Regions from separate parts of the Paenibacillus sp. FSL K6-1122 genome, predicted to be linked through region 3. Evidence: riboswitches for the same ligand, from Rfam matches in the RefSeq annotation. Region 3 holds a riboswitch; each other region holds the start of a gene.
The links. Region 3 has a riboswitch for thiamine pyrophosphate ahead of thiC (phosphomethylpyrimidine synthase ThiC). Riboswitches for the same ligand answer to the same signal wherever they lie in the genome.
Positions count from the first base shown of each region.

Region 1: linked by a shared signal. The riboswitch ahead of NSQ20_RS18910 (thiamine phosphate synthase) and the one ahead of thiC (phosphomethylpyrimidine synthase ThiC) in region 3 are both predicted to bind thiamine pyrophosphate.
Region 2: linked by a shared signal. The riboswitch ahead of NSQ20_RS04720 (ECF transporter S component) and the one ahead of thiC (phosphomethylpyrimidine synthase ThiC) in region 3 are both predicted to bind thiamine pyrophosphate.
Region 4: linked by a shared signal. The riboswitch ahead of tenA (thiaminase II) and the one ahead of thiC (phosphomethylpyrimidine synthase ThiC) in region 3 are both predicted to bind thiamine pyrophosphate.

Region 1 is NZ_CP150272.1:4,191,571-4,199,942, forward strand. Features, by position in the region: gene NSQ20_RS18885 (response regulator transcription factor) at 1-295, opposite strand, end outside; gene NSQ20_RS18890 (ThiF family adenylyltransferase) at 415-1,464, opposite strand; gene NSQ20_RS18895 (thiazole synthase) at 1,461-2,228, opposite strand; gene thiS (sulfur carrier protein ThiS) at 2,231-2,434, opposite strand; gene thiO (glycine oxidase ThiO) at 2,431-3,603, opposite strand; gene NSQ20_RS18910 (thiamine phosphate synthase) at 3,621-4,283, opposite strand; TPP riboswitch at 4,510-4,619, opposite strand; gene NSQ20_RS18915 (ABC-F family ATP-binding cassette domain-containing protein) at 4,695-6,245, opposite strand; gene NSQ20_RS18920 (hypothetical protein) at 6,384-7,367, opposite strand; gene NSQ20_RS18925 (hypothetical protein) at 7,354-7,905, opposite strand; gene NSQ20_RS18930 (hypothetical protein) at 7,902-8,300, opposite strand; gene NSQ20_RS18935 (hypothetical protein) at 8,317-8,372, opposite strand, start outside.
Region 2 is NZ_CP150272.1:1,050,186-1,058,557, forward strand. Features, by position in the region: gene NSQ20_RS04705 (radical SAM/SPASM domain-containing protein) at 1-203, shown strand, start outside; gene NSQ20_RS04710 (pectate lyase) at 551-1,219, shown strand; gene NSQ20_RS04715 (copper amine oxidase N-terminal domain-containing protein) at 1,401-2,354, opposite strand; TPP riboswitch at 2,520-2,630, shown strand; gene NSQ20_RS04720 (ECF transporter S component) at 2,860-3,453, shown strand; gene NSQ20_RS04725 (ABC transporter ATP-binding protein) at 3,454-5,025, shown strand; gene NSQ20_RS04730 (energy-coupling factor transporter transmembrane component T) at 5,000-5,794, shown strand; gene NSQ20_RS04735 (PQQ-binding-like beta-propeller repeat protein) at 5,896-8,199, shown strand; gene NSQ20_RS04740 (ATP-binding cassette domain-containing protein) at 8,331-8,372, shown strand, end outside.
Region 3 is NZ_CP150272.1:745,937-754,308, forward strand. Features, by position in the region: gene NSQ20_RS03450 (lipoate--protein ligase family protein) at 1-227, shown strand, start outside; gene NSQ20_RS03455 (hypothetical protein) at 298-522, shown strand; gene NSQ20_RS03460 (Fe-Mn family superoxide dismutase) at 671-1,951, opposite strand; gene NSQ20_RS03465 (alpha/beta hydrolase) at 2,100-3,125, opposite strand; gene NSQ20_RS03470 (IclR family transcriptional regulator) at 3,485-4,228, shown strand; TPP riboswitch at 4,378-4,491, shown strand; gene thiC (phosphomethylpyrimidine synthase ThiC) at 4,909-6,693, shown strand; gene NSQ20_RS03480 (hypothetical protein) at 7,056-7,832, opposite strand; gene NSQ20_RS03485 (hypothetical protein) at 8,061-8,372, opposite strand, start outside.
Region 4 is NZ_CP150272.1:3,833,837-3,842,208, reverse strand. Features, by position in the region: gene NSQ20_RS17360 (hypothetical protein) at 1-43, opposite strand, end outside; gene NSQ20_RS17355 (hypothetical protein) at 232-474, shown strand; gene NSQ20_RS17350 (spore coat protein) at 486-872, shown strand; gene NSQ20_RS17345 (zinc-dependent alcohol dehydrogenase) at 869-2,005, shown strand; gene NSQ20_RS17340 (hypothetical protein) at 2,037-2,237, shown strand; gene NSQ20_RS17335 (spore coat protein) at 2,249-2,545, shown strand; gene tenA (thiaminase II) at 2,756-3,418, opposite strand; TPP riboswitch at 3,532-3,629, opposite strand; gene NSQ20_RS17325 (endo-1,4-beta-xylanase) at 3,836-6,508, opposite strand; gene NSQ20_RS17320 (PRD domain-containing protein) at 6,805-7,656, opposite strand; gene NSQ20_RS17315 (glycoside hydrolase family 1 protein) at 7,674-8,372, opposite strand, start outside.

The sequences.
Region 1 (8,372 bases), 3.4 Mb from region 3:
CCAGCCATTCCACGATGAACTGAGGAGATGCAATTGAAGTAATAACCAGTAGAGGTATAACCTGACCTTTATCTAACCATCGTTTTAATTCTAATTTCTGATCCTGTCCACCATGTTTCGTCCCCTCTTCCCGGTCTACCAGGATGATCAGGTTAATATGCAACAACGAAGGCTCGACGGATTGGTTTAGTTCGGACCACTCCATTCGTTGCACCTCATACCCTTCGCTACATAAAACATCCTGAATAAGGCTGACCTGCTCTCCTGCTCCAATCAGTAAAATGGCTGTTTTCACTCTTTTTCACCCGGCCTGTCTCTATCCCCACCGCTCGCAGCAATGGTTGGTACAGATAGCATGCCGTAAAATGAAAAAGTCCATTCCCTCAAGGGAACAGACTTTGCTTCTTTCTTGCTTTAACCAAAGTAGCGATGGACGAGCGTACGTGCTTCAGCTGTGTCTTTTGTTCCGTGTACGAGGACACGTCCATCTTGGAAAATAACCATTCTATGGACTCCTGTTGTAAAAGAAACCAGAAACGGATTGGATTCCACTTTTCCTTCTTGAAGTCTATCCAGACGTTCCGCTGTTTGTTGAAGATCCAGATTCATGCGCCGTGCAGGTCGGATCTGAACGGTGTCCCTGCCACACAACACATCGGTTTTCTCCAGATTGGACGCAGAAAGATATGGATACGTTGCCGAAGTACCGCAGGAAGGACAGTCTTTCTTTTTCGCACCATCCACATTGATGGATATGTATTCGTTCCTCCACACGTCAAATGACAATAACTTACGTCTCAATGCATTTGCATTGCCACTAAGTAACTTCATCGCCTCTGCGGTCTGATTCGCCGTTACCATCTGTACCGCTTGAGGTATGATGCCAGACGTATCACAGGTATCTCCACCCAGAGGGACTTCACCCAGCAAACAATTTAAACATGGCGTATCTCCGGGCATAAACGTATAGGTAATACCATAACTACCTACGCATCCACCATAAATCCAGGGAATACCGTGCTTCTGTGCCATATCGTTAATGAGTAGTCGGGTATCAAAATTATCCGTTGCATCCATGATCAAGTCTGTATGCTGAACGAGTTCTTCCAACTCATCTACTCTGACGTCCAACACTTTCCCTTCCACATGAACCGTGGAATTAATGGCAGATAAACGTTTTTCCGCCGCCATTGCCTTCGGTATCCGCTCAAGCGCGTCCTGTTCTACATATAATTGCTGCCGCTGCAGGTTACTCCACTCCACATAATCACGATCCACAATCGTTAAGTGTCCGACTCCTGAACGAACTAACGTTTCTGCAATTCCTGTTCCAAGTGCGCCAGCGCCTACAATTAAAACTCTGCTGCCCTTTAATCTGGCCTGGCCTTCCTTACCAAGTGACGCGTACCGTTCCTGTCTGGAATAACGATCGGCCTGCTCGGAAGATGTTAATTGATCTGTCATGTATGAACCATTCCTTCCACCGGACTACTGGCTGCTGCATAACGCTTTACGGGAATCATGCCTGCCTCATATGCCAATCTACCCGCTTCTACCCCCAATCGCATCGCTTTAGCCATGCTCACTGGATCCCCTGATCCGGATACGGCTGTATTTAACAATACGCCATCGGCACCAAGTTCCATCGCATAAGCAGCATCTTTTGGGGAGCGCAATCCTGCATCCACAATTACAGGTACAACGGCCTGCTCAATGATGATCTCAAGGTTATAGGGATTGATGATACCTCTACCAGCTCCGATGGGAGAAGCGCCAGGCATTACAGCATGTACGCCAAGTAATTGTAGCCTTTTGGCCAGAATGACATCATCCGAAATATAAGGCAATACCGTGAAGCCCTTTTCCAGCAAAATTTCGCAAGCCTTGTACGTTTCAATCGGATCTGGGAGTAACGTCATTCCATCTCCGATGACTTCGACTTTTATCATATCACAAAGTCCTGAAGCCCGCGCAAGCTCGGCAATCCGCACCGCCTCTTCCGCAGTGAAAGCCCCTGCCGTATTCGGAAGAAGTGTGTATTTATCCAGATCCAACGTATCCAGGAAATGCTTCTGGTTACGCTCTTCCAGATTCAGACGACGAACAGCAAAGGTTAAAACTTCCGTTTCAGATGCTTCCACAGCCTGACTTTGCACTTCCAGATCCGAAAACTTACCTGTTCCAAGCAACAATCTGGACTCAAACGTATATTTACCAATGTTCAACATTATCAACCGCCTCCTACAAAATGTACAATCTCGATTCGATCACCTTCTCTTAATGCCGTCGTTTCATGATACTCACGCGTTAAAATATGCTTGTTCAGCTCTACAACTACAGTCTTGACTTGCAAATCAAAAGATTGGAGTAATTTATCCACACGATTCAATCTGTCTTCAATCTCCATCCGTTGACCATTAACGATGATATTCACTGCACCACTCCCTTTCTGTTCAATCGCTCAGGGCTCAGCGCCTCAATTCCGAGTTCTTCTGAGCTTTTGCCAGCGAGCAACTCAGCGATAAGCCTGCCTGTTATCGCACTAAGCAAGATACCGTTGCGGTAATGTCCAAAGGCGGCGAACAACCCGGGAATACTCTTGCAAGCACCTATATAAGGCAGTCCATCGGGAGTTGCCGGCCTTACGCCTGCCCACGCTCGTATAAATTGTGCTTCCTTCATCCCAGGCACCCAGTGGGTAGCCGCTGTTAGCAGCTTCTGAACACCCTGTACAGAAACGTTCAAATCCGTTCTGCCTGGCAGACTGGTTGCCCCAAGCCAAACCTCTCCATTGGCTTTGGGAACAATATAGATATCCTCTGCATACACCGTTCTATCAGGTCTGTACCCTGCATGTTCATCTGAGAACTGAACGGCGGCTATTTCACCTTTTACCGACCACACAGGCAAGCTCAGATTCACATGTCTCATCAACTCTTCACTCTGTAATCCAGCCGCTATAATGACATGTTTGCATTTCATCTCACCGATCGATGTGGTGATCCCCTGCACACCGTGTTCGTTTGCTTGCACACGTATATCCTGTATGTCCTCCATAACCCGTGCTCCCAATGCTTGAGCGGATTCAGCATATGCCTTCGTTAGATGGACAGGAAGAATCTCACTCTCGTAAGGTCTGTAGTAGGCTCCATACGTATCTCTGTTAAGCCATGATGCCTCCTGTTGCACAACGGAACGGTCCCACCACACCTCATCAGCAGAAGCAGACAACGCAGACTTCCGATTGTCCTTATAACTACTTAATTCACTGTATGAACAAAAAGGAGTTAGGAATCCCTGGCGTTGCAGACCAGTCTCTACCTCACTGAGTGTAGCCATTAGCACCTGTTGCTCGATAAGTAACTGCCTGCTCTGCCTGGCGAGCTTAGCCATCAAAGGATGAGCAAAATCCTCACTGTCTGCTGCCAGCATCCCAGCCGCTGCGCAAGAAGTCCCTCCTGCAATCGCCGAACGCTCCAGTAACAGCACATCCTGTCCACGGGAAGCAAGCTCATACGCAATGGCACATCCAACAACGCCTCCGCCTACAATAATCGTTTCTGCATAAATCTTATCCGGTCTATCAGTAATGATCTTTTTCATCCTCTCATCTCCTTGATTCAGCGGCTCAAACTTTCTGTAGCAACGATAGCCTGCCTTAATGATTCAGCGGCCCGATCCGGGGAATCGCTCGCCCATACATTCGAAATCACAGCGACTCCCTGTGCGCCTGCAGAGCGAATAGCGTGAATGTTTCCCGGTTCGATGCCCCCAATCGCCATGACAGGAATGGAGACACCAGAGCACACTTCAGCCAGAGCATATAATCCTCTTGGTTCAAGATCAGGCTTACTGTTGGTTGAGTAGACATGCCCGAAGAAAAGGTAATCGGCTCCCCGTTCTTCAGCGATTTTTGCCTCATCGTTTGAATGAACAGATACACCCAGACGAAGTCGCTGGACATTGCTTATAACAGCAGGGTTGTAGTTACGTATAGCCTCTTGCCCCCAATGTACACCGCCATAGATGTCATTCTGTGGTGGCAGTTCTGAACCATTGATAACGATGCGACAAGACGGAACGCCAACACCACGCAGACTTTCAGCCCAACCGATCTTTTGTTGCCACGAGAGTTGTTTCTCTCGTATATGGATGTAGTCCACCCATGGCCAAACGTCCTTTGCAGCTTTTACAAAAGATGCTTGATTCCCTACACCCGTAGATACAACATGCAGTTCAAATGATCCGTGTACACGTTCATGAGAAATTACCGTACTTTTCATCTCCTTCCATGCGTGAATGCTATGAAAACACAAAAAAGCCACTCCCGTAGGGGAGTGGCTGCGTATTAATTATAGGACCAGATGACTGACTGATACATACAGTTCATTTCGTGCAATAAAGCTATAGACCTTATAGCCATAACGTTATACACGCAACTGCATGTTTCAATTTACTAAGCAAGACGGTTGAATTCTTTCGAATTGCCGTTTGCTCACGTCATTCACTGAAACGCGCTCGCCACTTCCCTACGCTGGTATGATCCAGATCAGGTGCAAAGGGTCCGGAATCGCATTCTTCCATCTCAGCCACATCGTGCGGCCCCCCTAGTGTTCATATGAAGTTGTAGCCTATGTTACCATAGAAGGATTTTTTTGTCACCGTTCATTTCTATTAAGCGTTGCTTGAATTGTCTAGTTTTTCTCAGACCATTCTTCAACATTCCATGTTTTGGTAACCCAACCCTCGTAGAAATCAGGTTCATGAGATACCAGCAACACCGTTCCCTTGAATTCTTGCAAGGCACGCTGTAACTCAGCTTTAGCTGTGACATCCAAATGGTTCGTCGGCTCATCGAATAGAATCCAGTTGCTTTCACGCATCAAAAGTTTGCATAGACGAACCTTGGCTTGCTCTCCACCACTCAGCATGTTAAGCGGACGGGTAATGTGCTCATTTTTCAACCCGCAACGAGCGAGATGACCCCGGACTTCATTTTGGGTCAAATGTGAAAACTCATTCCACACATCCTCAATCGGCGTGATATTCCCAGCACGAACTTCCTGCTCAAAATAGGCCGTTTCGAGATAATCTCCCAAGAAAGTCTTTCCACTGAGTGGAGATATTTTTCCCAGGATGGTTTTCAGCAGTGTTGATTTACCCACACCATTACAACCTACGATGGCAATTTTTTCACCACGTTCAATTGTCATTGTCATTTTAGGCAGCAAAGGATACGTATATCCAATTTCAAAATCAATGCCCTCAAAGACCGTTTTGCTGCTCGCGCGGGCATCCTTGAATTTGAACGTTGGTTTGGCCGCTTCATCTGGACGATCAATACGTTCAATTCTGTCCAGTTGCTTCTCCCGGCTCTTCGCTCGACCAGAAGTTGAAGCACGTGCCTTGTTACGCTGAATGAAATCTTCCTGCTTCTTGATGTACTCTTGCTGCTTCTCGTACGCATCAATATGCTGGGCTTTATTCATATCAGCCATCTCGAGGAACTTGTTATAGTTCGCTGCATATCTCGTTAATTTGGCAAATTCCAAATGATAAATGACATTTACGACTTCATTCATGAATTCCGTGTCATGGGAGATTAAAAGAAACGCATGAGGGTAGTCCTTCAGGTAACGTGACAACCATTCAATGTGTTCTACATCCAGATAGTTGGTCGGCTCATCCAGCAAAAGAGCTGTAGGTTTCTCAAGCAGAAGCTTGGCCAGAAGCACCTTGGTACGTTGTCCACCACTTAGAGCTGCGACATCCCGATCCAGACCAATTGCGGACAAACCAAGTCCATTGGCCATCTCTTCCACTTTTACGTCAATCAGATAAAAGTCGCCCTGTTCCAGTTGTTCCTGAATATCGCCCATCTCTTCCAGCAACTGCTCCAGCTTATCTGGATCTGCATCTGCCATCTGGTCCGTTATATTCATCATTTCTTTTTCTAATTCAAGCAACGGAAGGAATGCATCTTTAAGAACGTCACGAATGGTTTTGCCTGGGGTAAGCTTCGTGTGCTGATCCAGATATCCATAACGGACCTTAGGTGTCCATTCCACTTTTCCACTATCTTTAAGCAATTTACCGGTAAGGATGTTCATTAATGTGGATTTACCCACACCATTGGCACCAACAAGTCCTACGCGCTCTCCGGCAAGTAAACGAAACGATACATTTTTAAATAACGTGCGATCTCCAAAATTGTGACTTACGTTCTCTACTGACAATAAACTCATAAGATGAGGTTGCTCCTATCTATTAGACATTACTTTTGTTATTGTTCCGAAACCCTATTCTAGCACAGGTCCCGTCTTTTCTGAAAGTAATGTAAACAGTTCAGGAACCTCTTACATGATTTTATCATACAGGCTACCCTAACGATTAGAGCATTTATATTCAAAATAGCCTTGTGCAGCTGCTTGTCTTGCGTCTGTAAACACCTCTTCAGCACGGTAACCATTACCACATGTGGAGGGGTAATAGTACTTGATACCCGTTAAAGGATCTACCCCACCTACGATGGCCGTTTTCTTCACAAGTCTGCCTCCACCGATCGCATAATTGTTGATCTTTTGGTCACCCACACCTATACCTTGGATAAAGGCCATAATCCCTGTATCGTTAATGGAGTTGTACCAATCTTCCTGCGCAATCAGGGGCATCGTAAACGTATAGGAAATACCGTTCTTTCTGGCAAACTCATTATGGCGGTTAATCACATCAGCCAGATCATCCTGAACAGCAGTCACAATCCGGCTTTGTCTAACTTGCTCAAATACGCTGGTATTCTGAAGTAAAGGAATCTGTGTGCTTGAGGCCAGTTCTTTTTGGAATCCCTCAATCCATTTCCCTGCGCTTGCGTCAAAGGCATATACGTAGTCGTCCAGTGTAAAGTTAATACTGTTACCATTAGAATCTGAATATGTATAAGGTTTCTTGGGACTCCACACTTGCCTTAAAGAATCTTCACGGTTACCTGTCAACTCTGTTTCTGTGGACAACATATAATAGCCATCATAATCCAGAATAACCACGGCAGGAATGTAATTAAACATGTTTCGAATAGCTGCAGGATCATTCTGAATCCCCATATTCAAAGCCATCGTCTGCGTAAATGTCAACAAGGCAAGCTCTTTGTCCGCTTTAACAAACTTGGTTGAATCATAACCTGCTTCATCATTTTGCTTCTCATTTTGATGCATCACTGCACCTGCATCCATGACTGCAGTTTGAAGTGCAGATCTGTATCGTTGGCCAAGATATTGAGCCTCCTCGGCATCTTGCGTATGGAGTGAGATGATCCAGAAGAGCGGGAAAAAGATCAGCACGAATACAATGGAAAGCTCAGTAATCTTCATTGAGGACCATACCTCCGTATGTTACAAATACTGCTGAAGCCTGAACCGTGCCACTCAACCATTCACGAATGAGCATGGAAGGTGTACGATTTGTATTTTGGAGCGTCACGGTGAAAAAATCCCCTGTCGTCAACGTATATCTTCGGCCAGGATCATCAACCGGTATCACACCTGAGGATGGGAATAGTCTTTCTCGAATCTGAGCTGCATAATATCCATCCTGCACCACTTCATAGGTCCCGTTAAAACTGTTATTGTCCATCGGGTCTATATAGTGAGGTACATATTTCTTATGTAAATGTTCCATCGACACATCATACACATTGCCCGTCTGGGCCAGTTGCTCCTCAAAATCAGCCAACATTCGAGGTGAAATATACCCTTTCGTTCGGACAGCATCAACAAAACGTGTTACATTCTGAACAGCCGTCATACGTGCTATATCATCCTGCCGATCGGCTGTTTCAGCAGCTGGGTACACATAGAGCAGAAGGACTGCGAGCAATACGGCAAGCAGCTTGGATGCGGCATTAATCAATTCACACTCGCCTCCTTCCAAAAAACAATCTTGAGCAGTTCTCCAGTTTCATTTCGTATAAACTCTGGTCTGTAGGTGGCATCGAGCTGGACAGGAATCGTCGCTGTTTTGCTGACAAGTGGATCGATCACATACGAAGTTCCATCTACCTCCACAGGAATGCCTGTGCCTGTCATCTGTCTAACGGTATGCAACACTCCCGCTCCACTATACTGATACAGATTGGTGGTATGCAGTGTTGTTGTCAGCCGACCTTCCATGCCTGCTGTTGTCTGTACTCTGTCGTTCAAGGCCGCTGATAAAATCTTAACATTCTGTTGCCCGTACAGGCAGGCTGTCACAAACAGGACAACCGCCGTACAAAACAACATGAGATGCTGTGTATTCCTTGACATGTTAAACCAACTCCTGTCAGGATTGCTGGAAGATCAGCCCTCTTACCACGTTCGAACGGTCTTTTACGATAA
Region 2 (8,372 bases), 300 kb from region 3:
CAGCTGTGCTTGTAGATGGAACGGTGGTTCCATGCTGTCTCGATGGCGAGGGTGTGATTAACCTGGGTAATGTGCACGAGAAGTCATTCTCGGAGATTATTGAGGGTGAGCGAGCGAACAATCTGGTATATGGCTTCTCCAAACGCGAAGCTGTAGAAGAGTTGTGTAGAAAGTGCGGTTATCGTCAGAGATTTGGAGCCTGATATTTTATATCAGCAAGCCAGAAGACATTCAAGATCACACATTTGGAGACAAATGTAGTGGTCTTTCTTTGTTATTGGGGATTAAGTGAGGGGTACATACGTTACAAATGAGCATACCAGAGGTTGATATCAGCATATTGTTTGAGAAACCTGATATGCAAAAAATGCCGATATGACAGGGATTGTGCGTTGTCATGATATATCTGATCTAATGATTATTCTAGTTACCTCCCTTATTTGGTAAGATTAGGTTGTAGATCGGACAGAGGTGCACCTCTGACGATCTTCCAGTACAAGCCCAGGCTGTACACTACCAAAAAACGAGAGAATAAGGGAGGAATAAAGTTATGAAAAAAATGTTGACGTTGTTACTGTCCGCTGGTTTGGTTGCTTCTATATTTGGTGCAGTTCCGGCTGCGGCTGCGCCTACGGTTGTAAATTCAACCATTGTGGTTCCAAAGGGCACGACCTATGATGGTCAAGGCAAAACATTTGTAGCTAATCCTTCCACACTGGGCGACGGATCTCAAGCAGAAAATCAGAAGCCAGTCTTCCGTCTGGAGGCAGGGGCCACGCTCAAAAACGTAAACATTGGATCACCAGCTGCTGATGGTGTTCACTGTTATGGCAACTGTAATATATCGAATGTGGTCTGGCAGGACGTGGGCGAGGATGCACTGACATTGAAGTCTGCCGGAACGGTTAACATTACCGGTGGGGCAGCGTATAAGGCTTATGATAAAGTGTTCCAGATGAATGCAGCTGGAACAATTAACATCAAAAATTTCCGTGCAGATGATATTGGCAAACTGGTTCGCCAAAATGGTGGAACTTCCTTCGCAGTTAACATGACGCTGGATAACTCCAACATTTCCAATGTGAAAGATTCGATTATGCGTACAGACAGCAGCACATCACAAGGGAAAATTACGAATACCCGTTATTCCAAAGTACCAACGTTGTTCAAGGGGTTTGCTTCAGGGAAAACGAGCCAGTCTGGGAACACGCAATATTAGACAGAAGATTGAATCGCTGGAGTTGGTAAAAGTTTAAGCTCTGCTTGTAATTTGAAGTTAAAATATAACGCCAAAAAGAGCGTTCCAAGGTCATTGTTACAATGACTTTGTGGGACGCTCTTTGTAATGCAGATGTCATAGTATAGTTCTGCTGAGCAATGTTTTATAGAGGATGCTCAAATTATTGCTCTCCCGGAACTTCAACGATGACTTTGCCTTTCTCGGGGACAACAGAACCGGTATCAATAGAGCCCAATTTGTTCATGATTTCGTAAGAGGTTTCTTCAAGCATGCGAGAGTACTTAAATGATACGAGTGTTTGACCTGCTACGGAAGGACGAGTCCCTGCTTCAGCAACGGCTTTGTTTTTAATAAAGAACAGGTCACCGATGGTTCCGGCATTTTTGCTGATGTTAGCCTGCCATTGTAGCAGTGCACTTCCATTTTTAAGGATATAATAACTGATCAGATCGTTATCCTCAACAACGAAGAAACGATCTTTTTTACCTTGCTCAAAGATGTATTCAATGGATGAATCCACCGGACCCAAAGGATTGCGAATGTCCAGACGTGCTTGTCCCAGTTCAGAGAAGCGTGGCAGATGCAGTGCGGCTTCACGCGCCACAGTCAGATCGGAACTGTTATATTCTTTTACAATCGTAGCATCGGTAGTGTAAATGTAGGCTTCCTTGGCCTTCTGGTTCCACTGCACCTTGGCACCAAAAGCTTCACCGATGGCACGGAGCGGAAGCATCGCTTTACCATTCACCAGAATCGGCGCTGAGGATAATGTCGCATTCTGACCGTTTTTCTTCATTGTTTTGCTGTTAGGTGTAAGGACATACTTATCGCTGCCTGTGCTAATGCTGATCTCTTTTGTTTTGTTATTGTAACCAAACGTATAGTTGCCGAGGAATTGAAGCTCCGTCAATGCCACGTACGTAATACCCTGCCGTATGACAACATCATATTGAGCTTGAACATTGTTAATATAAGCTGTCGGTTTAGGTTTAGTTGTTGCGGCTTCCGCCACAGTGGATGAGAGTAAGGCAGGTGCCGTGCCTGCGGTGAGTATCGAAGCGGCAAGGACCATTTTCCATGTTTTAAGCTGCCAAACAGAATTGTAATCTTTCATCACTATCAATCTCCCTTCTAATGTTTAAGACGGACTACATAACCTAAATGTTTCATATTATGGAAAGTGAACCATCAGATACTTTCCCCTGTTACCCCAAATGAAGCATGATGATTTTTCTAGGGATTGCCACAAATACCCATCTGATGTACATTAGAAGCAATGAAATAAGTGAACCGGGAGCTCAATGAAGTTGGGCTGAGAGAGTGGCCTTGTGCTGCTGACCGTACATCTGATCTGGGTAATGCCAGCGTAGAGAACATGGATTTGCGATATGTAAGGGTGAATTGTGGGAATGAACGTGGATGAACAACAGACCTCTTTGAACTGTGGTGGTGTATCTGCCAGGGCGGAGGGGGGCTGGTTGATATTCCGTATTTCCGACATCCATCCAATACATCATTGTGAAGATTGTCCACTGTGCGTGAGGCCTGCCCGGAACCGGGGAGGCTTTTTCGTTTATTTTGATAACCCCCACAGGGAACAAAGGAAGGACGTAGAGAACATGGCAACAACAGCAGGCAACAAGCGATTGAAACTAACGGATATTCTGGTAACCATCGTGATCGCAGTAGTGTTTGGGGTGATTTACAAGATATGGGGACCTACATATGACTTGATGAAACCATTTGGCGTTCATGCGGAGCAGATGATCTACGGCATGTGGTTTATGGCGGGCACGTTTGCTTTTGTTATCATTCGTAAACCAGGCGTGGCTATTCTTGCCGAAGTTGCGGCATCAACGGTAAGTGCTTTTCTGGGTAGTGAATGGGGCATGTCCACACTTGTATACGGTCTGTTGCAAGGATTGGGAGCCGAGATATTCTTCGCAGCATTTTTGTATCGCAAAACCAATCTGTTTGTCACCTGTCTTGCAGCCATAGGAGCCGCAGCGGCTTCGCTTTTGCTGGATTACCAGTACGGGTATATTGATTCACTCTCGGCCTGGAACTACACGTTATTTATCGGATTCCGCTTCATTGGAAGCATCTTAATTGCTGGAGTGTTCGCTTATTATCTCGCCAAAGCATTGGAACTGACTGGTGTAACGCGTTCGCTCAGACCGGTATCCAAACAAGATTATGAGGCGCTGGATTAGATGAGCGGAGAGGGGAATTCGCAAGCGGTAAGTGTGACGAATCTAAGATGCAAGTTCCCGGGAGAGAAAGCCTTGGTATTTCAAGGCTTGTCTCTTTCTGTGCGTCAAGGAGAGAAAGTGCTGTTGCTTGGCCCGAGTGGCTCCGGTAAATCAACGTTATTGCAAATTCTGAGCGGTCTGATACCACGTTCGGTTGAGATTCCGATGAAATGTGATGATATTCAGGTTCCCGCCAAAGCAGGAGTGGTCTTTCAAGATCCGGATACCCAGTTCTGTATGTCATTTACAGATGAAGAGATCGCATTTGTTCTGGAAAACCGAAATATTCCGCGTGAAGAGATGCCTGCTCTGATTGAATATTATCTGAAACAAGTGGGGTCATCCTTTGAACAGAATCGTGTATTGATCCAGTCCATGTCTCAGGGGATGAAGCAGCGTCTTGCGATTGCTTCGATGCTTGCCATGGACCCGGAGGTATTGTTTTTGGATGAACCCACTGCACTGCTGGATGATGAGGGGACTTCCCAGGTGTGGGATACGGTCAGACGGATCGCCAGTGACAAAACAATCATCATCGTTGAACACAAAATAAACGAGATTGTGGATATGGTCGACCGCATCATTGTGTTATCACCTGAAGGAAAGATTGTGGCGGATGGGCCAGCACAGCAGGTATTTACTCATGAACGGGAAAAGCTGAAGGCTTATGGAATCTGGTATCCGGGTGTGTGGGATGAGCACGAGCAGGCAGCTAAGCAAGAAGAGGGAAGTGCTTCTGGAGAGCTTCAAGTGTGTGTGGATCACGGCATCTCAAGTTTGGAAGCACAGCAATCGTCTGGCTTATCGGATACACCGGGTATATCCCCCATATCTCATGTCTCACCCTTATCGCCTGTATCACCCGGCTATCAGCCTGCACTGGACTTGCAGCAGTTCACCGGATGGCGTGGGAAAACACCCTTCATTCAGGTAGAACAGGCCAAAGTATGGCATGGGGATTGGATTGGTATTGTCGGAACTAATGGAGCTGGCAAGAGTTCATTGTTGTTATCTCTGATGAATATCCTGAAAACAACAGGTCATTATGAGGTGGAAGGTCAGCCTTCTGGCAAAACGGAGCAGCTTGCAGATCGAATTGCGTTTGTATTTCAGAACCCGGAGTTTCAATTTGTGACCAACACGGTCGCGGAAGAAGTGGAATTCTCATTACTGGGGGGCAGGCATACAACGGAAGAAAGACTTGTCAGGACTGATCATATGTTGAATCAATTTGGACTAATCGACCTGTCCGAGCGTCATCCCTATCAATTATCGATGGGGCAGAAACGACGCTTAAGCGTTGCCTCTGCACTGGTGAGAGAGCAGCGAATACTGCTGTTGGATGAACCTACTTTTGGACAGGATGCCCGCAATACGTTTGCCATGTTAGCACAGCTGGAGCAATTGCGGAGAGAGGGAACAGCCATTGTTATGGTTACCCATGATCGTGAAATTGTAAAAAGATATTGCACCCGAATCTGGACGGTAAGTGAGGGGAGGTTATCTGATGCAACTGTCGTTTCCTCACCGTGAAACCTGGCTTCATAACGTCAATCCGGGATTAAAGATGATCACTCTGACGATGATGTTTGTCATCGTTATCCTCATTCACAATCTGAATGTAATGACCAACGTTGCGTTGGCGATGATGCTGTTACTGTGCTGGACAGGTCATCCATGGTATAGATTGATGCTGTACGCATCACCATTCATTCTGGTGTTTATCTCCACGTCTACAGGTATGATGATGTTTGGTAAGGGCCAAACCACATGGTATAAGTGGGGATTGATCCACATAACCGAAGAGAGTTTCTATCGCGGTCTACACTTGGGTTTTCGCTCGCTGACTATGGCCGCGGCAGGGTTACTCTTTGGTCTTACGACCAAGCCTGTGAGACTGTTTTATTCCCTGATGCAGCAGTGGCGGCTTCCCGCAAAATATGCCTATAGCTTTCTGGCCGCGATGCGCATGATCCCCATTTTGCTGGATGAATTCCAGACGCTCCGTTATGCGATTCGTATTCGTGGAACACAGCAACGCGGCTCTCGCTGGAATGTGTATGGTACACTCAAGCGTTACGCTATTCCGCTGCTGGCACAGAGTATTCGCCGTGCACAGCGAATGGCGGTAGCGATGGAAGCGAAAGGGTTCACAGATGGCGCGAGCCGCACGTATTACATTCAGATTGGCTATTCGCGAGCTGATCTGTGGTTTGTATTTTATTATATGCTCACCTTAACAGCTGCTTATTACATCGGGGTTACCTTTCCTTATCATGCTACGATGGTGGATGTAAGGTAATACGGGGAGATAGAGAGAAATATATTGAGGTAACCGGTAACTTTTTCCTGTTTGCAGCGTCTCTATTGGAAATAACTTCTAATGGATGGGGATGAACGAGAGTGAAGACGGGTCCTGACTGGCAGAGAACGGGGTACAAATGGATTACCATGACTGGATTATCAGCTGTGCTGTTGACGGGCTGGATGCTGCTGGATTCCAAAATGGTCGCCCTTGAAGGACAAGCTTTGACTACAACGCCACAAGCATTGGGGGCAAGTTCCCAAGTCTTAACTGCAAAGTTAGCTTACAAACAAGGAGACACCGTTACGCTTATTAATGACATCCCTCTGTTCAAAAACAGAAGGGACGGCAGTGTGGCTGCTGACCAGCTGGGGATTGAATACTATACAACAAAAAACGAAAAGTATACGTTGGCCACGGTTCGAGGTGAGTGGGTGCAGCTTAAGTCAACCGATCATGGAGACTTTTGGCTGCCAAGTTGGTATGCCCTGAAGGAGAGCAGAAGCATGACGGAAACAGCTCCCCAAAGCTTCACACTCCAATCAGGCAGTAAGCTTTATCTGGCTCCAGATAGTTCTACAAGCTGGTCTTTTGAGAAAGCGCTAACGGATAAGGCAGTTATTGTTGCAAAGTGGAAAGGATGGTATGGCGTCTCCATTGCCCCACGAGTCTGGAATAAAGAATCCTTCACGTATCGGCCAGGACTCTTCTGGATCAAGGCACAGGCTATAGAACAGCGGATGAATGTGGCGGATGGTTGGTTCCAACAGGATGCATCGCTACCAACTTCGGTTATACGCCATCTGACAGATATGAAGCTGAACAATGCAATCACCTCCAAACAAGTGGCTGGGTGGTTAGGCGAACCGGATTGGAAAGAGAGTTCAAGCAATTTGAATGATACTGGTTATGCAATGAGTATTGGGCAGACCTGGAGATATGAGCGGGAAGATGCACAATTTCTGGTCACATTCAACAAGAATGGCAAGGTGGTCAGGACACGCTGGAATCTACCACAGGATGAACGAAATGTTGTGGTTTCTGATTGGAACATCAGTCGGGCCGATGAATATGGGTTCACGACAAAAATGTATGGCACAACACTGCCAACGACAATCCCTTGGAAACCGGTATGGACCAACCAGGGGGATATTAACTACACTTTTTTACAAGCAGCCACGGATGACGTGCTCCTGATGAAAGGCGATGACGGTGGATTTAGCGGAGGTTACTACGAAGGTTCCATATATGCCCTTGACCGACATTCCGGCCAGCAATTATGGGGGATTAACGGGGGTTTTGGAAGACAGCAGGCAGAGGTGGATGCAGAGCGCAAATACGTTACAATCTACACCGATTATGACCCTGATAAGAAAAAATACGTGGATCGTATTCGTCATCTGAACTTGAAGAACGGAAAGGTCATGTGGACGTACACTCCTAAGCAAAATTTTAGACTAAATGGCATCACCGCTGCTAAGAACGTTGTGGTTGTGGATAACCCGGTTGTTGAGAGCTCAAGCAACAGTTGGTTAACGGTTCTGGACAGTGCAAACGGAAAAACATTGTGGACGCGAAAACTGGCTACAGGTTATGAATTATTGAACAAGAGTGCAGATGACCCCTATGTGTTGTATTGGGAAAAGAATAAGCTGGTTGCAGCCGATCCGCAATCAGGGCGAACCGTATGGAGCTTAAAGGGCAAACGATCCACCATAGAACAATTTTGGAATGATCCATATACTGGTGGAATTGAACGTCTTGATCCCTTTGCAACCACGAATGCTGAAAGATGGCTATCACTAGATAATCAGTGGCTTCTGCTTGATCTGAACACGGGGAAAAAGCTTGCCCAATTCCCTGCTCGAGTAGGACAGAGATTTGAGGAGCTGAATGATGGCATGTTGTTGATCCGTGAGAACAAAAACGGCGATCATTACGGCGAATATGAAGATTTTACAACCACCCTGTATGATGCCAAGACAGGCAAAACACGCTGGACGATCAAGGGCAAGATTGAACGAGGACTGGTGGAAGAGGATCAGTTGTATGTGATTAAGAACGGTTATCCAGCGGCTTTGGATTATAAAACGGGGGAGACGCGTTGGAATGCCAAAGATACGATTGCAACACTAAGGCATCCGACGAATCAGGGAAGTTATCTGGTCATTGATGATCAGTTGCTGTTGCCCATGGACGAAAATCTTCTCGTGATGAATAAAAAGAATGGAGCACTGTTAGGTCGTGTACATGACGTTGTGATGGGAAACCCGGAGCACCGGGACCGGGATGCGAAGAATGGAATGATTAACCGGATCGGTAATGAAGTGTATGTGGGTTCGTCGAACGGACGTTTTCGTGTATATGAAGCCAGCCGCCTGCAGGAGGCAATCTCACCTTAAAAGCTTGTCTCGTAAGGGATGTTGATTTATTATAAATGAACAGGCTTGCTCGCGCTCCGGTTATCGGCTGTGCGGGCTTTCTTCATGTGTTCTTGAAGAACCATGCATGATCATTCACGGGAGGACTCTCCATGATCTCATTATATGGTGTAAGCAAACGTTATAACGAGCGC
Region 3 (8,372 bases):
ATCAGCATGCAGCAGGCGGGGCGAGTGAAGGATATCCCGATGTTCAGCCTGGCACGATGGCAAGTCTGAAAGAATTGGCAGGTGTACCTTCGGCTGCGGCATATACTGCGGCTTTGGTTCGGACACTGCGAGATCGCTATCCACTTGCGGAGACCAGCAGGGTGCTTAGCGTTGGCTCTGAAGAAGTACGCCTGACAGCTGAGCAGATGAAGCTGCGCTACGATTAACACTTTTTACTAGGGCTTGGAATTGGTTAATAGAGATGATATGATGTGATTTCGGAAGGAGAGTGTTAGGATGGACACATTGAGATATACGTATTTATATGAGGTTGTATCAACAGGCGAAAAATCCGAGTTCAGCCAAATGGCAACAAGCAAGGAAGAGGCTGCTGCACTGATCGTTGCACGTATAGCCGATCTGGAGTTTACAGATGAGTCTGATATCAAGCTGGGCGATCTGATCTCCATTAGCAAACAGGTTGGCGACAACTATGTGGCTTGCGAGGGCTGTGCTTCTTAAGTGAACATTTAGAAATAGGAAGTCTCTCAAAATACAAGCAAGTCTCTTTTTACAGGAGGCTTGCTTTTTTGTATACACCAAAAGAGATATCGTTCAGTCATTCGGCTGGAGATATCTCTTTTTTTCTCTAAACCATCTAACCCCAAGCTTAATAAGGCGGCCACAACAACTTGCGTGCCGTTTCGTAACGCTCGGCCACAGCGGGCCAGTAGACAACGTTCCACCAATCCTCGATATACTTTTTGCGTTCATTCTGATGTTTCAGATAGTAGGCATGTTCCCACACATCCAGTGGCAGGAGTGGTACGATATCGGACTGGGACAGGTTCTGGTGTTTTTCCGCCTGCAAAATCTCCAAACGATGTGCTCTCGGGCTCCAGACAAGCATCGCCCAGCCACTGCCTTCCACCTTGTTCGCGGCTTCTGTGAATTGATTCTTAAACGCTTCATAACTCCCGAAATCTCGCTTGATCTGCTCTGCGAGCATACCGGAAGGTTTGCCGCCGCCAGCAGGGTTCATAATTGTCCAGAAGATCGTATGCAGGTAGTGGCCTGCCCCGTTGAAGGCAAGTTCACGTTCCCAATGTTTGATGAGTTCAAAGTTATTCTTTTTTCGCGATTCCGCCAGCTTCTTCTCTGCTACATTTAGTCCGTCCACATAAGATTGATGGTGTTTGTCATGATGGATACGCATCGTCAGCTCATCAATATGTGGCTCCAGTGCATTGTACGCATAGGGAAGGGGAGGCAGTGTGTGTCCTCCAATGGGAACCGGCTTTTCTTTTACAGGAGGTGCTGTAGAGCTGGGTGTGGCTTGTGTTGTTCCGGTAGAAGGTGGTTGAATGGTTGCGGATTGGATATGAGCTGAACCGGCAGGTGCATTTACATTTCCCTCTGGAGAAGTTGGAGCTTCTGAAGCTTGGCGATGGATGCTTCCTGACTCTGACGTATGCAACGCATTTTCCAGAAAAAGTGATGGCTCCGAATCCGTTTCGCGTAAGATGCCAGGTTGGCCAAGCGTATCCAATACGCCCAGAAAATACTCCGACTCGCGGATAAAGTGCAGAATGAGTACTTTGGCAAGCGGAACAGCTTGCACAGCAGCACTTTGCTCCAGAAGAACATACAGCTGTTTGATGAACTCTCTCGATTGCTGCCGAGCTGCCAACACAAGTTGATCGATACAACGAACGATGTAGGGAGCAGGCGGATGGGTTGCGGGCAATAGTTGTTTTAAAAGCTGATTGGCTACTCGCTCACTGTTTGCAAAGGTAACCTCCCATTCCTCCAGTAGCTTGACGTATGGGGGCTCCAGATCAGGAACCAGGGCACGAATGACGAGTGTATGTTCTTTCTCCTGCTCTTTCCAGAAACGGATTTCCTCCAATGTCCGCAGAGGCAGCAGGTGACCATATCCATACCAGTTCATCTATGTTGAACCTCCTTCAGATGAAATTCATTGCATGCAGACCGTCTGTTCATGCGTCCCAAGAGTATATTCCGCGAGCTTGTTGTCCTATGAGTGCAAAAAAAGAGCCCCTGAGGGCTCTGGAATAAATTCGATGATTGAAATTTGGTTATTCTCCATTATTCGTGTTTTGCACATCGTCACTGCTTGTTTTCGTTACATGACTCAGGAAAGTTGAGACACGGCGCAGATATTCCTTTGGATGCTCCCGGAAGATCAACTCATGATGCGCATCCTGGACAATCCATACATCGGAGTACGGATTGGTCTGGTTGGCGGCGAGTTGCTCCGCAATTGGATAAGGCGCCTTCTCGTCCTCTGTACCATGGATGAAGAAAATCGGGAACGGATAATCTTTCTTTTTCACTTCCTGGTATGGAATCTGTTGTAATCCGGTACCATTCAGAACAGGGAACAACAGTTTCATGATCTCCAGTGTAGGCTGACGTGGCAAATCGATCTGGTTGTGAATGTTGTGGTACAGCGTATCTGGCTCCAGCAGGAACGCACTGTCCAGAATCATTGCATCCACTTCCTTCGTAATCAGTCCGGTTTGAAGCGCCGTACCGGCACCCATCGAGAAGCCCCAGACAACCAGTTCCTGCGCACCGCGCTGCTTGGCGAACTGGATGGCACCCAGCAATTGCTGTGACTCAGCTTTGCCACCTGTGGCTACAGCTTTGTTCACTTGAGAAGCGAAGCCGTAATCGAACATCACCACGTTGAACCCAAGTTGATGGGCATAGTGTGCCAGGTCATACATGGGTACCCATGTTTCTTCACGATTGGCACCATAGCCGTGACTGAAAATAATCGTTTTGCTTGCAGCATTGTCAGCAGGTATATACCATCCCTGCATCGTCCGGCTGCCATCTGCTGCCGGGAACGTGATGTCTTCGTACTTCATGTTCTTGGCCTGCATCGGATTGGAGAAGACCGGCGCTACAGTAGGATTGGATAATACCCATGCGATATAACCATGCAGTGCGATAAAACAAAACAGTAGAAAAAATACAACGGAGAGCAGCAACGCTACGATAATATGTTTGAACCGAATCAGCCTCGGTGATAGGGAAGAGGGCAGATCGGACACTTTTGTTTGCAGCGGGGCTTCGCTCTGGGATGATTGATACATGAATGCCCCTCCTTTGAAGTTCAGTTGAAGATAACAACGACATGAAAAGAGAATTGCGTCGATTTCAGAGCCTGCTTCAGAGCGATATCTTAATGTAATATATCTTTATCGTATGTTCCAATATAGTCAAAGTCAATTGATTGAGGGCATTTGTTACGCAATTGTTATATAGTTCTTAAGATATATGGGTAAAATTACCTTAGTGTGTAAATTACAGGGGATTAAGTCTTATAAAAAGGAAAAATTTACACGTTTGCCTATTTTGATTTTGGCTCTTTTTGGTTTACAGATGAGACCGTTTCTCATATAATTTATGTAACCAAGTTTCATGTGATGAAACATGAGGAGGGCATTATGCCATGGAAGATCGCAAGTTAACCGTCCGGGCTGTGGAACGGGCGCTGGATATATTATTATGTTTTACCACACGCAGTGATCTGGGACTCACCGAAATTGCCAGCCAGATCGGCCTGCACAAAAGTACAGTCCACCGTTTGATGGCTACGCTGGAGGATCGAGGGTTCGTGATCCGCGATGCAGCAACAGAGAAGTACCGACTTGGCATCCGAATCTGGGAGCTGTCAGCTCATATGTCCCGCAGTGATGATCCCGCTATTCTGCTGTTGCCTGCGATGGAGCGACTGAGAGATCGATTGGGGGAGACCGTGAGTCTGTACCTGCGTGATGGCAGTGAACGGATACGGATTCAGGCTGTGCAAAGTGATCAGGCGATCCGCCGAGTTGCTCCCGTTGGTGTTAGACTCCCGCTGTCTGTGGGGGCTTCCAGCAAAGTCCTGATGGCGTTTGCCACGGACGAGGATCGTGAAGAACTGATGAACGGGCCGGAATGGCCGGTGTTTATTGATCCCGCGGTGTATTTAGCGCAGATGGGAGATATCCGGGATAACGGATATGCCACAAGTTACGAGGAACGTGAGCCGGGAGCTGCCGCGGTATCTGTACCGATTATGGATCGCAGAGGCAATATTGCAGCTGCCCTCTCGGTCTCAGGACCTGTCAGCCGACTTTCGCAGGAGACATTGCATGAATACGCACCTGTGTTGAAGGATGCTGCTACGCAAATGGGGCTCATGTTATCCTGATGTTGATGTAAGTTTTTTCTCCAATAGAGTTTGATCATTTGGAATATAAAGGTTGTTTTTATGTTCCGGTTGCGCTACTCTGTAATGGACGGCCCAGCGGGGCCAGCTTCATTGAATATGAACGGCGGCTTATGTAAGCTGCAACTAATTAACGTTACTGGGGGAGTCCGAATTGTCCGGACTGAGACGGAATCGCATGAGATTCCGGACCCTTTGCACCTGATCTGGATCATACCAGCGTAGGGAAGTAATCGGCGATATGACCACAACCACCACATGATGTGACCCTTGTAGGGCTCCGTTAAGGAGCTGCATAAAGGTGCATTATTGGTGATGGACATAAAAGTCGGTTCCTTCGGGGACCGGCTTTTTTATATACAGGGAACGGGCGATATAGCGCGGATTTTATGGGCTTCTTTTTCGATAACCTGCGGAAGTGGGCTTGGATGAGGAGGGAAGTCTTATAGATCGATGATCTGTGGCAGCCTCCGTCTGTTGTTAACTGTACATGAAAAGTGTCTCCCCTGGTCTGGTGTAGGATCGCTCTTTCTTCTCTGCATTGCGCATGATTTGGGACAGGTACGTAAGCGAGCTAATGATGAAACCAACCAAACAAGCGACGAACACTGAGGAGGAGACAAGTGAACATGAGTACAGGAAATCAAACGGGACAACAAGCGATGGAACAGGAACATAACGGTCAGCAGGTGGAAAAAGAAACAGGGGCGGCCGGACGGGTCCAGCCCTTTCCGGGCAGCCGCAAAGTCTACATTCAGGGCTCACGGCCGGACATTGCTGTACCGGAGCGTGAGATAGCCCTTCATGACACGAATACTCCCCAAGGGGTGGAGCATAACGAACCGTTGCGTGTCTACGATACGAGCGGCCCGATGATCGATCCCGCATTTCATGCGGATATCCGCGCAGGTTTGCCAGCCCTGCGCACTCGCTGGATCACAGAGCGTGGCGATGTTGAAGCTTATCAAGGCCGTACGGTTAAACCGGAGGATAACGGACTGAAGCCCGGAGGAAAGAGAGCTGGAGCCGAAGAGTACCCTGGATTACGAGGCAAACCGCTGCGAGCACAGACAGGACGCTGTGTGACTCAGATGCATTATGCGAGGCAGGGAGTCATTACGGCAGAGATGGAGTTCGCCGCTATTCGTGAAGGCGTGGAACCGGAATTTGTAAGACAGGAGCTGGCGAGTGGACGGGCCATCCTGCCGTCCAACATCAATCACCCGGAGAGTGAGCCGATGTTGATTGGTCGTCATTTTCATGTGAAGATCAATGCCAATATAGGCAACTCTTCTGTATCTTCCTCCATCGAGGAAGAGGTGGAGAAGATGACTTGGGCGGTACGCTGGGGATCGGATACCGTGATGGATCTATCCACAGGCAAAAACATTCATACCACCCGGGAATGGATTATCCGCAATTCACCTGTGCCGATTGGTACGGTGCCGCTGTATCAGGCGCTGGAAAAGGTGAATGGCGAAGCGGAAGCGCTGACTTGGGAGTTGTACCGTGACACACTCATAGAGCAGGCAGAGCAGGGCGTGGACTACTTTACGATTCATGCAGGTGTATTGCTGCGTTATATCCCTATGACGGCCAAGCGGATGACAGGCATTGTATCTCGCGGTGGGTCCATTATGGCAGCATGGTGCCTTGCGCATCATCAGGAGAACTTTTTGTACATTCATTTTGAAGAAATCTGCGAGATTATGAAAAGGTATGATGTGGCGTTTTCGCTGGGAGATGGACTTCGTCCAGGTAGTATCTACGATGCGAATGACGAAGCTCAGATGGCGGAACTGGCTACGCTCGGGGAACTGACGCAGATCGCATGGAAGCATGATGTGCAGGTGATGATCGAAGGTCCGGGGCATGTGCCGATGCATAAGATCAAAGAGAATGTGGACTTGCAGATGGAGATCTGTAAAGAGGCACCGTTCTATACGCTGGGGCCGCTGACGACCGACATTGCCCCGGGTTACGATCACATCACATCCGCCATTGGTGCGGCCATGATTGGTTGGTTCGGCACGTCCATGCTCTGTTATGTTACGCCAAAAGAACATTTGGGCCTGCCCAACAAGGATGATGTGCGGGAAGGGGTCATCGCCTACAAGATCGCAGCTCATGCCGCCGATCTGGCGAAAGGCCATCCACGTGCCCAGCGCCGCGATGACGCATTGTCCAAGGCACGCTTCGAGTTCCGCTGGCGGGACCAGTTCAACCTGTCGCTGGACCCGGAACGTGCGCTGTCCTACCATGATGAGACACTGCCGGCAGAAGGGGCCAAAGAAGCTCATTTCTGCTCCATGTGTGGACCAAAGTTCTGTAGCATGCGCATCACGCAGGACATTCGTGCCTTTGCCGCAGACAAAGGGTTGTCCGAGAATGAGGCTGTAGCTGCCGGGATGCAGGAAAAAGCCGAGGAATATCGGACACGCTCCTAAGGGAGCCAAGTGATGAAGGTTTTTTGAAGCTTTAAATTATAAATATTGATTAATGTTTGGACAAGGCCAAACCCGCTTCACCGTAACTCTTGGATTCAATCCAACTTACGCCAAATCTGAAATAGGATACCTGCGATGACAAACAGCACGCCATCAGAAAGTTTAAGATTACTAGCATGTAGAAGTGCGGAAGAACCCATACCGACTAGGAACAAGATAAAAATATATAAAAATCGCATTAATTTATTCACCTCTCTTTTTGAGTGAAATGTGTAAAAGAGAACGATTTTTATATCGTTCTCTTTTGTTAATTTAAATTTATTCTACCTTATATTACATAAACATATTTAACAAAGACTTTATTAATAATTAAAATTTTTAAGTGTACCTCTGGAATCATTATCAGCAGAGCCTGAGAAGCTAACCTCTAGAGCTCCAAAACTCAATCCTACACTGCCCGTACCTTTAATGTGGTAGTAATTGGATTGTATTTGAGATAGACCACTTTGATTTCCTTGCTTTTTATGTTCTATTGTAAAGACGGCAGAGGCAACCTGTTCTGTTATAATAATGCCCCCTTTGAGATCAGCATTGAATCCAACACCATTCTCACCAGTATATGAGAAATTACGTCCACTTCCTAAAGTTGTAAACGTAGAGTTTCCGCTATACTTGACTTTATCTTCATAATACCCAGAACCTGGAACTGTTCTCCAAATTTCTTTATCAAAAGAAGCGCCATAAGCATCAGATAAGCGCCAAAAAGGCATTGATTTCCACTTTCCTGTTAATGCAACCATAAACCGCTCACGATTATTAACATTATCAGTTCGAACTATGGTTATATAATAGTCAAATTGATCATCCTTGATATTTCCAAGTGGTCCAACCTCTCCGTTGAATTCAGGTGCTGAGGCTTTTTCATGAGCCACTACTTCAATTGATCCATCTTCTTTCGAAAGACTTTTCTTAAACTCAGGGCTCCAGGATTCTATTACTTCATAAGGAATACCCTGCTTTAATAAAGTTATATCCAATTTCACAGTTTTATTCTCTGCAGAAGCGAAAGCACTGGTAGGAATAAGTAATAGGCATAGACAGCAAACCAACAGTAACTTCGATAAACGCAATAATTTCAATGTAAAACCTCACCCTCTGAGTAATTTGTTAAATTATAACAATATAAATTTATCATATAACCCTAGGTTTGTATACCTAAATTATGTATATTTAATTATTATTTTATAAATTAGGATTAATATGTATTTATGTAAATAATAAATTAAACATACTTATATTTATTATACTAACTCTTAACTAGATCACAGGAGCACATCCAATTTGTATCAATTAATTGTTTGATGCAGCTACTGTCGAGCCAAGCCCAAATCCTTCTCCAAATACGTTGCAAGCAATGCCAGCGGGCTATGGATTGGAATACCGCGATCTATTGTAACCTGTGCAGCAGCGGGAGCCATAGACAGTTGGGCCGCCACTACCGCTTTACCCGGGTACTGCTCAGCAATCTGCTGTAAGCCTTTTCGTACCGCTTCGAGATACCCTTGCTGATCTCCACGCATAATCAACTCAAATGTCCCAGGGATGCACACCGCTTCCGTCTGAGAGGTCTTGGCAACGTGTAGTTGCCCATTCTCATCCTCTTGCTGTAATGCCTGATT
Region 4 (8,372 bases), 3.1 Mb from region 3:
TTGCGTTTTCGGTTGCTAGATCAATTTTGTTTTTATTGGGCACCGTGACTCCTCCTTCCATGAGTAAGATCATTCATTTAAACAGAAATAAGTATGGGATTGAGATTTTGTATATATCCCTGCGACTGTATGGGAATATTCGGATCTTACCTCTCCGGTGATCCATATTAGTATAAGATCCGATGCATTGGAAAATCTAATCTTGATGAAAAAGGAGGGGATCATTTCTGAATGGCTAATCCAACGCTAGCGCCGCACGAATCGATGGAACTGCATGAAGCGTTAAACTTCAAAACGCTCTGCATCGCTAAGTCGAAACTTATGCAAGGCCTGGTCTTTGACCAAGAGCTAAAAGCATTAATGCAGAAAGACGTAATTCAATCCATACAACAGATTGCTGAGCTGCAAGCAATCTACGCAAGAGCTCCTTTTCAAGCACCCGTTCCGAATAATCCGACACCTATAACACATTAAGGGGAACTCAGATGAATACCGATTATTTAGATCCGATTAATTCATTGAATATGCCGGAAATGGCAGATATGACTTTTGCCATGGATTTCCTTCTTCGTGCCAAGGAGGGTGTACGTAATTTGTCCATCGCCCTGACGGAAACGGCTTCACCGGATGTAAGAGCCCTGTTGCATACTCATCTGAAGCAGGGAATTTCAATGCACCAAGAAATTTCGGAGCTCATGATTCGCAAAAAATGGTTTCATCCTTATGAGCTGAACGAACAGTACCAACTCGATCAGCTTTCGGCGAAAAATACGGTGATGATCGGGCAGATGAATCTGTTCCCGGGTGATACGTCACGTAAAGGGATGTTTGATCGGACCCCAGATGAACATATTGGAGGACATAAAGCATGAAGGCGGTAACGTATCAAGGGGTTAAAAATGTCGTGGTCAAAGAGGTGCCGGATGCGAAGATTGTGAAACCGGACGATATGATCGTAAAGATCACCAGTACCGCGATTTGCGGTTCTGACCTTCATCTTATTCACGGGATGATCCCTAACCTTCAGGAAAACTATGTCATCGGACATGAGCCGATGGGGATCGTAGAAGAAGTGGGCCCTGGCGTGACCAAGGTAAAAAAAGGCGACCGCGTAATCATCCCGTTTAACATCGCATGCGGAGAATGCTTTTTTTGCAAAAATCAGCTGGAAAGCCAATGTGACAATTCCAACGAACACGGGGATATGGGCGCATATTTCGGCTACTCCGGAACGACCGGCGGATATCCCGGCGGGCAAGCGGAGTATTTACGGGTCCCATTTGCTAATTTTACCCACTTTAAGATCCCTGAAAACTGCGAACAACCGGACGAAAAGCTAAGCTTGATCGCCGATGCCATGACGACGGCATTCTGGAGCGTAGATAACGCCGGCGTTAAAAATGGAGATACGGTCATTGTGCTCGGCTGCGGCCCGGTCGGACTCCTAGCCCAGAAGTTCTGCTGGCTGAAAGGAGCTAAGCGGGTCATAGCCGTCGACTATGTCGATTACCGCTTAAAGCATGCGAAGCGAACAAACAATGTGGAAATAGTAAACTTCGAACAGGATAAGAATATTGGGAACACTCTCAAGGAAATGACCAAAGGCGGCGCCGATGTTGTCATTGATGCGGTAGGAATGGACGGCAAGATGAGCGATCTTGAATTTCTAGCCAGCGGTATGAAACTGCAAGGCGGCACCATGAGCGCATTTATCATTGCATCTCAGGCTGTTCGCAAAGGTGGCACCATTCAAGTCACTGGGGTATACGGCGGACGTTATAACGGATTCCCGCTCGGTGATATCATGCAGCGAAACGTGAATATCCGTTCCGGACAAGCTCCGGTCATTCACTACATGCCATACATGTACGAGTTGGTTACGTCTGGCAAAGTGGACCCTGGCGACATTGTTACGCACGTCATTCCGCTCAGCGAGGCCAAACGGGGCTATGAAGTGTTCGATACAAAAACGGACGATTGCATTAAAGTCATCTTAAAGCCTTAAATATGAATAGATACATGGGAGGACAATCTGAATGGATTCCACATACGCTTTGCATGAGATTCTCGAGGTACATGAAATAGCTGCGTTCAAGACGGTTTGTATGACTAAATCCAAGACCATGCAAGCTCTGGTAACCGACCCGGAGCTCAAGCAAATTTTGCAACAAGATGCGATCTTATCACAACAGCAGCTTCAGGAGCTCGGTGGAGTGCTGTCTAAAGCGACTGTATAGGAGATAAAAAAATGAACCCAATATTAGAACACATGACTGGTCTTAATACGCTGACCGATGACGTGATCGCAATGGATTTTTTGATGAACGCCAAGAGCGGTGTCAGAAACTACGCCATGGCTGTGACCGAATGTGCCACCCCCGAAATCAAACAAATTTTGATGAAACAGCTCGATGAAGCCATAGATTCTCATGAAAAGATATCAAATTACATGGTGCAGCATGGTTTATACCACCCTTACCATATTGCAGAGCAAATTCAGCTCGATCTGAAAAACATTCAGACTGCTATGAACATTCCGTCCTGACACCCTTTTTGATTTTAGCCAGAGACTTCAGAGAACAAAATGTCCCTGTGTCAAGAATTTCAACAATGAAAAAAGGCGGATACTATCCGCCCTTTTTTTGGCATCGTCACGAAACACGCTTATTGCAAGCGTTCCTTTACGTATTCTACTTATTTCTATCCTGAGACTGTTTATGGCCGCTGCTCTCTACTTTAATTGACTACAGTGAACTTAAGGCTCCAGCTTCCATGACATTTCCCAAAAATCAAGCTCAAAGCGACTGCACATCACGAAAATATCCTCCATCCGTTGGTACGTTCCCTCGCTACAGCCTTCTAATAGCTTATCAGTTAACGTCACTAGGGATTGATTGTTGCTGTTGTATTCAGAGGAAGCATATCCTGTGATCCACTCTCCGTAAAAAGGATGCTCAGCTGCACCTGGCTTTTGGGCAAGGACTTGACCAATCTCTGCATAGCTCCATGAGCAGGCCAGAATGGATACAAGTACTTCTGCTATGCCACCCGCATGGGAAACAGAGAGCATATAGTTAGTATAGGCTGCATTTTTCAGGGCAGGTTTTACCTGGAAAACATGATCCTCTGTAATTCCTAATCGCTCCATATAAGAACGATGAATTTTCATTTCACCATTCAGGATGTTATCTACGTTTTCACTAAAAAACTGCATCAATTTGGGGTCGTGCGACTTGACAATACCTAGTGCAAATACGCGGGCATAATCGAACAGGTACAAGTAGTCTTGCAGCAAATAATAACGAAATTGTTCAACCGTTAAGGAACCATCTCCGATTCCTTTAACAAAGGGATGCTCAAGACATTCCTTCCACACAGGCTGTGCTGCCTGATATAGTCTCTCTGAAATAGTCAACATGTGTTCCTCCAATTCATAATGTACGTATTTAAAAACAAAAAAACGAAACATCCTATGGATGTTTCGCAGACAAATACACTAAAACAAGGGGGTTCGCATGAGCTACCCAAGTACAGTGTTTCATCGTTGCATCCCTACGTTGGCATTATCCAAATCAGGTAAGGTCGGTTTAACACCCTCTCAGCCGGTTAAGGCTCCCTCGCAAACGGTTGTATGTAGTTGATTACTTTCCTATTCCCATAAAAGATAAAATAACATCCATTTAGTATATCAAGGGCTGTTAAATATAGTCAAGGAAGATTGTATCGCCCCTCATCACCTTTGGTGACGTATGTAAACGATGAAAACCATCACAACAATGGTTGAGTTTCAGCCACTGTTATGATGGTTTCTATTCTTGCAACTACTGCCGATGGTTTAATGCCCGAGTTTGTTCTTTCCGACAAAAGTGAGTATTCCGTACTGGGAAGTATTTCTCCAGCTCTCATTGGTCGTATCATTCCACTTGGCTACGCTCTGCTTACCTCCGCCCTGGTTGTCGTTAATTTGGAGCTCGAAACCGAGAACATTTCCTGCTTTGGGCGTCAATGATTGTAAATGAATTCTGGCTTCTACGAGATATCCTTTATTTGTTTTCTTCACAGCACTTACAAGGCGTCCAGGTGAGGCACCCCCTGCAAAGGTTCCCACATTGTCTGCACTGATTCTGAACTGGGCATCATCATATTGAAAATACGGTGTGCGCTGGTGATTCTCGTCCAGGAAAATCTCAACCGAATCCTGATCCCATGGGTTGATACTATCTGTAATGATGTTTGGATCAGTGACGTCGATCAGCAGGTATAGATACTCACCTGACCACATTGCGCGAGCCACTGCCTCTGCACCTTCGCTCTGGTTCAACCGTTTTACTTCAAATGGTGCAGCCTTATTCCATGATGTGTCTTTCTTCCCATCAATCTGAACAATCCCTTGCACAGCTTGTGCAGATTTGGGCATAGGGGCGAGTTGAATCACGCCGTATTTGCTTGTATCCTGTTCCTGAGATTGTGTTCGATCATTCCAGTACAGTGGATTATAAGGTTGTGTCCCACTTGAACCGCCATCAGTCACACGGATATCCAATCCGGCTTCATATTCTGATCCGACTTGGATACCACCCCACGGAATGGACAATTCAACCTGATATCCGGCTTTTGTCTCGCGTACACGATATGAACGCTGCTCCACACCCTCAGCTTTGCCCGACCGCTTAATGATTACGTGTCGGTCATCTGCTTCATATGAAGTGGTCTTGCCATTATTGAGATCAACAAAGATATCTACTCTGTCATTCACATCTGCCTTTGCATCCTGTACATCCACGAGGATATACAGGTTACTATGATCCCATAAAGTGCGGAAACTGGCTGATCCCGAAGAGTCACCCTTCAGTGGAGTAGACACCGCTTTGTTCCAGAGCGGATCTTGTGTCTGTTTTTTGATATCCGGTTTACCCGAAAGTGAGACGGCTCTCTGCGTCAACACAGGCAAACTGGATTCATCCACGAGTCCCCAGTATGCCTTTTTGGCCTTCAGGGCTGAATCAAACAGCATAGCCTGGTTGTTGTAAGACTTCTCATCTTGGAGTCCCCATAAGGTAACTGAAGAAATGTGGTCTTTGTGTTTTTTGTACAAATCCAACAGTTCCTTATATCGATACGCCTGCTTTACTGCAACTTCATCGGACATCTCTTCACCAAATGGAATTCCGCTATCCACATCCAGTTCCGTGATCTGAATATCCAATCCAAGTTCGGCGAACATGCTGATCGTTTTTTCAATTTCCTTGATGGGCGGGGATTCCAGGTTATAGTGGGATTGCAAACCCACACCATCGATGAGCCCTTTCTCTTTCAGTCGTTTGACCAACTGATACATATGCTCTCTTTTCTCAGAGATTTCCGTGAAGTATTCGTTGTAATATAATTTGGCATTCGGATCGGCTGCACGAGCGAATTCATAGGTTTTCTCAATATAATCCGGACCAATTAGTTCATAAAAGGGACTTTTACGTAAACCGTTGGCATCACCATTGCTATCCGCAATCGCCTCGTTTACCACATCCCAGGCATAGATCTTACCTTTGTATCGGGTCATGACGGTTTCAACGTAATCCTGAATCCGGGCAAGTAGTAATTCTCGACTCGCAGGGTTACCCTGAGGATCCTTGAACATCCACTCTGCTGCATCAATATGCCACAACAACGCATGTGCGCGTACGCCCATACCATGCTCCTCGGCGAACTGAACATATTGATCGGCTGCCTCGAACTCATAAACACCTTCGGAAGGAGACATGTACTTCGGTTTCATCTCGTAGGTTGCGGTCAAGCTGTTAAAGTGCTTTGTGAGCAGTTGTCCATATGCGCCTTCCAACTGCCAGCGATACACCGCTGCACCAATGGGGAAATCATCTTGATACAGGTCTTTCAGAGACCGAATCCCTTCTTCAATCTCCAGTTGCTCGGCCAGAGTAAATGATACATCATCCACATAGAACGATAACGTATCTACGCTATCTTCAGAGATGTAGGGTGTTTCGATGAACAAATTCAATTCAGTGGGATCATCGCTATACTGAAATTTTCCGGTGATTTTGTGCCATGTATTCCATTCTGCTTTGGCAATTTTCACGCTACCGATTGGGTTCCAGCTTTCGGCAGTTGTTTTTTTATATGTGGTGAGCTGTAATGTTTGATCCGTGGTGGGCTCCTGAGTAAGTCTTACATATGCCGCAATTTCGTACTCTTGGTTACGCTTAAGCAGATCCTTCATGGATAACATCGGTCCATGATAGGAACGCTCACGGTTGGCGACCAGCATACTGGACTGACCTTCGTGTGCTTCCTGCTGTGTCACTGTCAGCCTTTCGTTACCTGTACGTGGAGTCCACCCCTGAAGTGTACCGTCTTCAAAGTTTGTACTCAAATGACCTCCCTCCACTTCCGTAACTGCTTTGGCTGCATGTGAGACATTCGTAAATGGAAGCATGGCGAGTACGAGCACAAGAACCAAGGCCGTTATATTCCATTGACCTAACCGTTTCATACAATTCCTCCTCTTGATTTGGTCTAAGTATTTCTGAACGGATTAACATCCAGATAAATAGATTATAGCTCTTTGGATAACGCTTACATATAACAAATTTACAATAATTACAATAAAATGTTATCACTTGGTAATCTCATGTGGGTTTAGGAAGCTGGAGTTCGTTCGCAAGGGATATCAAAAAACCGCTACATATTTGCAAAAATAAAAGACCGTTTCCCGATAAAATACGAGAAAACGGTCATCGTTAGAAAGTATCTTTTTTCCTGTCTGCTAACAGGCATATAAACTTTGTTTTATAATCGTCCCTCGTGACCCTGATCCTCCTGCACAATTCGAGCTATGTGAATCATCAAATATAATAATTCCTCGTTTGATATGGAGATATCCAGCATATTCTGCACGTAGGTTTTAATCATCTCCGCGCATTTGTATTCAAACGGATGCTCCTTCACCATGTGTTGAAATATAAAATCTTTCGCCGAATTGCCCAGACGTCCTTCTTGTAAACGCTGGATGAAGAATTGCAAATGTGTGACAAGTCTTACATAATGAATGGAATTTTTGTTCAATTGCATATCAAAGGTGTATTGTATCAGGTTAAAAATATCTTTTAACATCTTAACGGATTGCACCGTGCGCTCCATATTCTGCTCATGTGTTTGGGCATTCACGAAATGAAAGGCGATATTCCCTGCTTCTTCCTCCGGCAGTTCAATATCCAATTCTAGATTCAGCATCTGAACAGCTTCAACCCCCAGTTCGAACTCGACAGGATGAAACCTCTGGATCTCCCATAACATGCGATTCTGTAATGCTACACCTTTTTTCCATCGTTCAATGGCAAATGACAAGTGATCCATAAGCGTGAAGAAGATTTGATCGTCAAGAGACAGCTTTTCTTTTGCATTGGTAATCAGTTTGTTTATGACATTCACATGTTTATCTGGCATGTTTTCGATGGTTCGTACGTAAGCCTGGGCAGACGGATTATTTTGCAAAATGAATCGTTTCTGGATGTGTTCTTCATCCAGTCGCTCGCCGACTTTGCCTTTGAATGCCAACCCTTTTCCCATGACAATCATTTCTTGCCCCTGTTCATCTTTGATCAGAAGCAAGCTGTTATTTAATATTTTGATTACTCTCATGCATTCATCACGATCCTTTATTCTTTCGTGACCGCCTGATCCGAATTTCCGATACATCTGCCATTCTGTTTAATGACCTCTTGATACCACGAGAAGCTTTTCTTCTTCAAACGCTTCAAGTCTTTCAGATCCTGTTCACCGCGGTTTACATAGATCATTCCATAACGTTTCCCATACCCCTGATGTGTGCTTACCAAGTCAATAACGGACCAAGGGCAATAACCAATCACATCTACTCCATCCGTTAGAGCCAGTCTGATCTGTTCCAGATGTTTCTCGATAAAATCAATCCGGTACGTATCGTTAATGGTGTTATCTGCCTCAAGTACATCCGGGGCTCCAATACCATTTTCCGTAATTAGAATAGGGAGACCATATCGTTCACATACCTTACGCAATGTCAGCCTTAGGCCAACCGGGTCAATGACCCAACCATATTTCGTTTTTTCCGTATAAGGATTCTCCGCGGCCCGGTATACTCCCTGCTCGCCAAGCATAATTTGCTGATCACCCGCACGAGCTGTAACATCCGACGCATCGCCCATACTGGCGGCAATGGTTGCCGTCGAGTAGTAGTTGATTGCTACCAGATCGGGGCGGCCAAACTGGATATCTTCCATGTCACCCTGCTCAATAACCGGCTCGATGCCGCGTTCCTGTAAATAACTCCAGAATAATGGATTATACCGTCCCCACACCGATAAGTCGAGAAAACC